3 regions of the Methylosinus sp. PW1 genome follow, and region 2 is predicted to be linked to each of the others. Evidence: predicted binding sites of a transcription regulator. Region 2 holds the regulator's gene; each other region holds the start of a gene.
What was found. The regulator PhoB, encoded in region 2, activates phosphate uptake and scavenging genes when phosphate is short. The targets are predictions, from matches to a motif close to TGTCATNNANCTGTCAT.
Positions count from the first base shown of each region.

Region 1 (2,265 bases), on a different contig from region 2:
CTTGTGAGTCGATTGCGTCGCGACGATGCCGGGCGAGGCCTCGGTGAGATTCTTCAGCCCCATCGCATAGCGGCGCTCATAGAGCGGATGAAACTTCATGAAGCCGGCCCAGGCTTCGTCGAAGAGAATGTAATCGCACAAATGGCCGATCTTTTGGGCGATCCATTCGGCGTTGTGAATCGTGCCGTCATAAGTGCATTGCTCGACGACGGCGGCGCGGAATGGCCGCTCCTTGCGCCAGGCGTCCTTGTCCTTCACCAGCGGATTGGCGCGAATGCGCTCGCGCAATTTCTCCTCGTCGAAGGCCTCGTGATCGATCGGCCCGATGAGGCCATGCGCATTGCGCGTCGTCGGCAGAAAGATCGGCACGCCGCCGCCGAGCAGCAAGGCGCCATGATGCGCGGCCTTGTGATTATTGCGATCGAACAGCACGAGATCGCCCTCGGCGACCAGATTGGTGAGCACGACCTTATTGGAGGAGGATGTGCCGTTGAGCACGAAGTAAGTCTTCTCCGCGCCGAAGATTTCCGCCGCCGCCTTTTGCGCGGCGAGCGCCGGCCCTTCATGCGTCAACAGATCGCCGAGCTCGACGACGGAATTGTCGAGATCGTCGCGGAACACGGCCTCGCCCAAATGCTCCATGAAGATGCGGCCGATCGGGCTGCGGCTGTAGAAAATGCCGCCGTTATGGCCGGGGCAGGTCCATAGCTGATTGCCTTCCTCTGCGTAATCGACGAGCGCGCCGAAGAAGGGCGTCTTCAGCGTCTCCGCATATTGCTTCAGGCGCGAGACGAGATTTTTGGCGATGAACTCCGGCGTCTCCTCGGCGAGGAAGACATAGCCGTCGATGAAATCCAGCACCTCGACCGGAATATCCTCGAAACGCTTGCGGCGAATGAGCAGCACGATCGGCATTTCGAGGCCGCGCTTGCGCATGAGATCGATGAGCGAGGCGGTCTTGCCTTCGAGGCCCTTCTTGCCCCAATCGACGACGAGGCAGCCGATGGCGGCGTCGGTCTGCACGACGATCTCGGCGTCCTCCACGCGGCGCGCGCGCACGACTTGAAAGCCCATGCTCTCGATCGCCGCGATGATCTGATTGACGCGCAGCCCCTCGAGGTCATCGGCCTCGAAATTGGGCGCGGAGAAGAGGAATGTGAAGCGACGGGAGAAGTCCATTCAAATCGGCCTGTGGCGCTGGCGAGGAAGAAGAGGAGCCCCGCACTCACAGCCTTGTTCCATGACATAATCGTGACAGCGCGCGCCTGCCTGAAATTCCCGCATCCGCCGCACGCCGCCGAGACTTGCTGCCGAGACGACCGCGGCCTGAGCTATATAGCAGGTCTATATAGCGTGATGGGAAGGCGCTTCGGCCATGCGGATCGGCGTGTTCTGCACCTATGAGAACCCTGTTCGCGACTATAAGGCCTGCTTGGACGCGCAGACGTCTCGTGCGCCGCGCGGAGGAGGTCGGCTTCGAGGACGCGCTCGGCTCAGGGCGCGGCGTTCTCGGCGAGCAATCTCTGAATCGTCTCCAGCAGCCGCTCGACGTCGGCTGGCTTGCCGAGCTGCGCGCTGTTCTGCAGCGGGACGCGGATGGCGTCCTCATCCGCGGTGGCGCCGCTCAGCACGAGCGCGGGAAGGTCGCGATTGAGCAGCTCGCGCAGCCGCCGCACGACCAGCGGCCCCACCACGCCATTGGGCAGATGATAATCGATGATCACCATGTCCGGCCGGGCGCGGTCGCCGATGACGATCTTGGTCGCGGCGTCGCCGTCTGCGGCGGCCAGCACCTCATGGCCTTCTGCCGTCAGCAGCAGCTCGAGCGAGTCGAGCACATCGGCGTCGTCGTCGACGACCAGAATGACGCCCTTGCGCGACGGCCGCGCGCCGACGCCAAAGAGCGCGTCGCCGCAGCGTAGCGGTTCCGATCGCCCGTCGACGCCGCGCGAATCGTGGAGCGGCGTCTCGACCGCGCAGTGACGCGGCAGCCGAATGCGAAAGCATGTGCCGCGCAAATCATCCGATTCGAATTCGATCGCGCCGCCATGCGCCAGCACAATCTGCCGGCAGATGAACAGACCGAGGCCGAGACCACGCATGCGGTCGCTGCTGGCGAAGGGCTCGAACAGCGCGTCGCGCAGCGCGCTCGGCACGCCGCGTCCGCCATTGCAGACATGGATCACGACAAAGTCCGCCGCGCCGCCGTCGATCCGCAGCGAGACCGGCGCGCCGGGCGGGCTGTGCTCGACGGCGTTGCCGACG
Region 1 covers NZ_JQNK01000010.1:102,139-104,403, forward strand. Annotated here, with positions in the region: gene K369_RS23845 (Orn/Lys/Arg decarboxylase N-terminal domain-containing protein) at 1-1,179, opposite strand, end outside; gene K369_RS25020 (response regulator) at 1,494-2,265, opposite strand, start outside.
Region 1: the regulator PhoB is predicted to act here: its motif matches at 1,241-1,257, upstream of K369_RS23845 (Orn/Lys/Arg decarboxylase N-terminal domain-containing protein).

Region 2 (2,265 bases):
CTTCGGCTGAGCGCGCATCGCGCACGAGGACATTGAGACCATGAGCGAACATATCGTCAGCTCCTATGACCGCGACCTCGAAGTGCTCGGCCGTCGTATCGCCGAGATGGGAGGCATCGCCGAGAAGATGCTCGCCGAAGCCATGGATGCGCTCGCCAATTTCGACATAGAGCTCGCCCATCGCGTCGTCGCCACCGATCAGCGCCTCGACGCGCTGCAACGGGAGATAGAGGAGAGCGCCATCCTCACCATCGCGCGGCGGCAGCCGCTCGCCATCGATCTGCGCGAATGCATCGCCGCCATGCGCATCGCCGCCGATCTCGAGCGCGTCGGCGATCTCGCCAAGAGCATCGCCAAGCGCACGGTGAAGATCCTCTCAGAGGCGCGCGTGCCGCGCGCCGTCATCGGCCTCAAGACGATGGCGGAAGTCGCCGCCATACAGCTGAAGGACGTGCTCGACGCCTACGCCCAGCGCGACGTCGAGCGCGCCCGCGCCGTGTGGACCAATGACAGCGAGCTCGACGCGCTGGAAGATTCGGTGTTCCGCGATCTCCTCACCTTCATGATGGAGGACCCGCGCAACATCTCCTTCTGCACGCATCTGCTCTTCTGCTCGAAGAACATAGAGCGCATCGGCGATCACACCACCAATGTCGCCGAGACGATCGTCTATCTCGTCACTGGCGAGGCGATGCCGACCGACCGCCCCAAGGGCAGATCGGCGAGCCTCCCCGCCAGCGCGGAACCGGATGAGCCCGCAAAATGAATGAAATCCGCGTCGCCGCTCCCCGCGAGGCGCCGCATGACCGAGCGCCGCGCATTCTCGTCGTCGAGGACGATGCGGCGTTGGCGCTGCTGCTCGGCTATAATCTCGAGGCCGAGGGCTTTCTCGTCGAGCATATTGAGCGCGGCGACGAGGCGGAAATCCGCCTCGCCGAATCGCAGCCCGATCTCGTCATTCTCGATTGGATGCTGCCCGGCGTCTCCGGCCTCGAGATCTGTCGGCGCCTCCGCGCGCGCGACGACACGCGCAGCATGCCGGTCATCATGCTCACTGCGCGCGGCGACGAGAACGAGCGTGTGCGCGGCCTCTCCATCGGCGCCGACGATTATGTGGTGAAGCCCTTCTCGCCGCCGGAGCTGATGGCGCGCGTCCATGCGCTGCTGCGCCGCGCGCGGCCGGAGCGCGTGGCGACGCGCCTCGTCGCCGGCGACATAGACCTCGACCGCGAGACGCGCCGCGTCAAGCGCAGCGGGCGCGAGATTCATCTCGGCCCGACGGAGTTCCGCCTGCTGGAATATCTGATGGAAAAGCCCGGCCGCGTCTTCTCGCGCGCGCAATTGCTGGACAGCGTGTGGGGCCTCTCGGCGGAGATCGACGAGCGCACCGTCGACGTGCATGTCGGCCGTCTGCGCAAGGCGATCATCCGCGGCCGCGAGAAAGACCCGATCCGCACCGTGCGCGGCACCGGCTATTCTTTCGACGAGACTTTCGGGAGGAATTGAGGGGGCATTCTCGGCGTTGTGAGCGACGCCCCCTCCCTCACCCTCCCCCGCTCGCGCGGGAGAGGGAAGGCGGCAGGCGTTACGCGAGCTCTCGATGACGCGCCGAATCTGCTCCCTCTCCCGCAAAGCGGGGGAGGGCTGGGGAGGGGGCCGCCCGGGCGTTACGAACGCCCCGCCAGCTCCGCCGCGCGATAGCCGGACCTTATCGCCCCTTCGATCGTCGCCGGAAGGCCGGTCGCCGTCCAATCGCCGGCGAGGAAGAGATTGCGCCAGCGCGTCGTCGCGTCGGGGCGGCGCTGCTGCTGCGCCGGCGTCGCGGCGAAAGTGGCGCGCTTTTCCTTCACGATCTGCCATGGCGGCAGCTCCGCCGGCAGGCCCGTCGCGGCGGCGACCTCGGCCCATATGCGCTCGGCGAGGCTCTCGCGCGGCTCGTCCATCAGCCGATCGGCGCCGCTGATCGTCACCGAGAGCCGATCCTCGAAGGCGAACAGCCATTCGGTGAGCGAGCCGATCATGCCGAGCAGAGCCGGCTGACCCGGCGGCGGCGCGATCTTGAAATGCGCATTGACGATGCCGCGGAAATCATCCGGCGCGACGAGGCCCGGAACGAGCTCCTGCGCCGCCCAGGGCGGGACGGCGAGAACGATGCGATCATTCGCGCCGATAGCGATTTTATCGTCGCCGAAATCGAGCGCTGTGGCGCGCTCGCCCGCGAACTGGATTCCCTTCAGCCGCGCGGCGAAGCGCGGCGCGGCGCCG
Region 2 covers NZ_JQNK01000009.1:2,448,674-2,450,938, reverse strand. Annotated here, with positions in the region: gene pstB (phosphate ABC transporter ATP-binding protein PstB) at 1-10, shown strand, start outside; gene phoU (phosphate signaling complex protein PhoU) at 41-766, shown strand; gene phoB (phosphate regulon transcriptional regulator PhoB) at 763-1,506, shown strand; gene hpnE (hydroxysqualene dehydroxylase HpnE) at 1,668-2,265, opposite strand, start outside.

Region 3 (2,265 bases), 730 kb from region 2:
GAAATCGCTGAACAATCCATCGACGCCGAGCTTGTAGAAGGTCAGATATTCATTGACCGGAACGCCTTTGTAGTCGCTGGCGAGACGGCGCTGCTCATTGCGGAACGTATAGGGATGCACGAGCAGGCCGGCCGCATGGGCGTCGGCGACGACAGAGGTCGGCGGCAGCAGCTTGCGGTCCGCCTCATTGACGGAGCCGTCGCCATTGGCGTCGGCGCAGGCGTTGTTGACGATCTTGATGCAGGCGGAGCTGATGAGATAGGTCTTCCACGGCCCGACGCCATCGGCATAGGCGCGAACCTCGGCGAGGCCGGCGGGCTTCAGGAGATCGGCGAATTTGCCTTGGCGGCCGGCGACGGCCCAATCATAAGGCCGGTCATAGGGCGGCGTGAAATCCAGCGAGCCGTCGGGATTGACGTCATTGGCGTCGACGAGCTGGATCAGCCGCACCGTCGTCTTCTTGCGCAGATATTTCAGATTGGCCTGCTCGAAGCTCTGGATGAAGACGGGAGCGCTATGATGGTTCCAGCCATGGCGCGTCAGCACGGCGAGCAGGCGATCCTCGAGCGGGAGGTTGATCATTTGATGATAGGTCGGATGCTTGGTCTCGGGATAGACGCCGATGACGCGGCCTTCTTCGCGGCCCTTGCGCTTGGCGAGCTCGATGATCTCGTCGAAGCTCGGAATGCGGAAGCGGCCGTTGAAATCGGGATCGCGCTCGGCGAAGGCCTGCACGGCGCCGATCTGCTTGATCTCGCTCCAGGTGAAGTCGCTGACGAAATAGCCTTCCTGCTCGACGCCGTCGACGACGGCCTTGCGCTTGCGATTGGCGAATTGCGGCAGGCTCTTCACATTGGTGGTGGCGATGATGTTCGGCTCGTGACGAGCGATCAGCACGCCGTCCTTGGTCGACACGAGATCGGGCTCGATGAAATCGGCGCCGAGCTCGATCGCGAGAGCGTAGGATTCGAGCGTATGCTCGGGAACATAGCCGCCGGCGCCGCGATGGCCGATGACGATGGGACGTTGGGGACCTTCCTCGGAGGCGACGGCGGACAGCGGCGCGAGCAGCGCGGCGCAGATCAGCGCGCATGATGCGCGGGACAGAAGCTCGATCATGAAATAACCTCGAAACGATGTGCTTTTGACATCGCTCCGATAGATGGCCAGTCTCTCAGAGGTATGACGGCGGCGCGACATTCGCGCCGCCGCCGCCCTTGTTCCGCGCAGAAACGAGAGGTTTCGCAGTGAGCGCATATCTGTTTCCGCCGCCGGCGCCGGCCGCGCTCGCCATCGCCGGCGACGCCCGGCGCTTTCCCGTGCGGCGCATCTTCTGCGTCGGGCAGAATTACGCCGCCCATGCGCGCGAGATGGGCAAGGACCCCTCCCGCGAGCAGCCCTGCTTCTTCTCCAAGCCGGCCGACGCCGTGGTCGCCAGCGGCGCGACCATCCCCTACCCGCCGCGAACCGCCGACCTGCATCATGAGATCGAGCTGGCAGCGGCGATCGGGAGCGGCGGGGCGGATATCCCCCGCGCCGACGCGCTCGCCCATGTGTTCGGCTATGGCGCCGGAATCGACCTCACCCGCCGCGACCTGCAGAGCGAGGCGCGCAAGGCCGGGCGGCCCTGGGACCTCTCAAAAGGCTTCGACAATTCCGCGCCGCTGGGAGCGCTGGCGCCGGCCGCGCGCATCGGCCATCCGGGCAAGGGACGCATCAGCCTCGCCGTGAATGGCGCGGCGCGGCAGGACGCCGATCTCTCCGACATGATCTGGAGCGTCGCGGAGATCGTGTCGATCCTGTCGCAATTCGCGCGGCTGGAGGCGGGCGATCTCATCTTCACCGGCACGCCGGCCGGCGTCGGGCCGATCGTTTCCGGGGACCATGTGACGGGCGAGATCGAAGGCGTGGGAAGCGTCGCGCTGACCGTGGGGTAGCGATTCCCCACGGCGCGAAAATGCTCTATGGTCCGCCCGTTCCGCGACCCTATGGAGCGTCCATGCCCAGCTTCGACCTTCGATTTTCCCGTCGCGCCGCGCTCGCCGCGGCGGCTCTCGCCGTCTTCGGCCTCGCCGCGCCCGCCTTCGCCCAGAAGGCGCCGAGCGGCAAAATCCCGGTCGAGGAGCTGATGGGGCCGAACGCCCTGCCGGATATCGTCGAAGGCAAGGCCGACGCGCCGATCACCATCGTCGAATACGCCTCGATGACCTGCAGCCATTGCGCGGCCTTCCACAAGGACGTCTATCCGGCGCTGAAGAAGAAGTT
Region 3 covers NZ_JQNK01000009.1:1,718,322-1,720,586, forward strand. Annotated here, with positions in the region: gene K369_RS17875 (glycerophosphodiester phosphodiesterase) at 1-1,119, opposite strand, end outside; gene K369_RS17880 (fumarylacetoacetate hydrolase family protein) at 1,248-1,937, shown strand; gene K369_RS17885 (DsbA family protein) at 2,000-2,265, shown strand, end outside.
Region 3: the regulator PhoB is predicted to act here: its motif matches at 1,183-1,199, upstream of K369_RS17875 (glycerophosphodiester phosphodiesterase).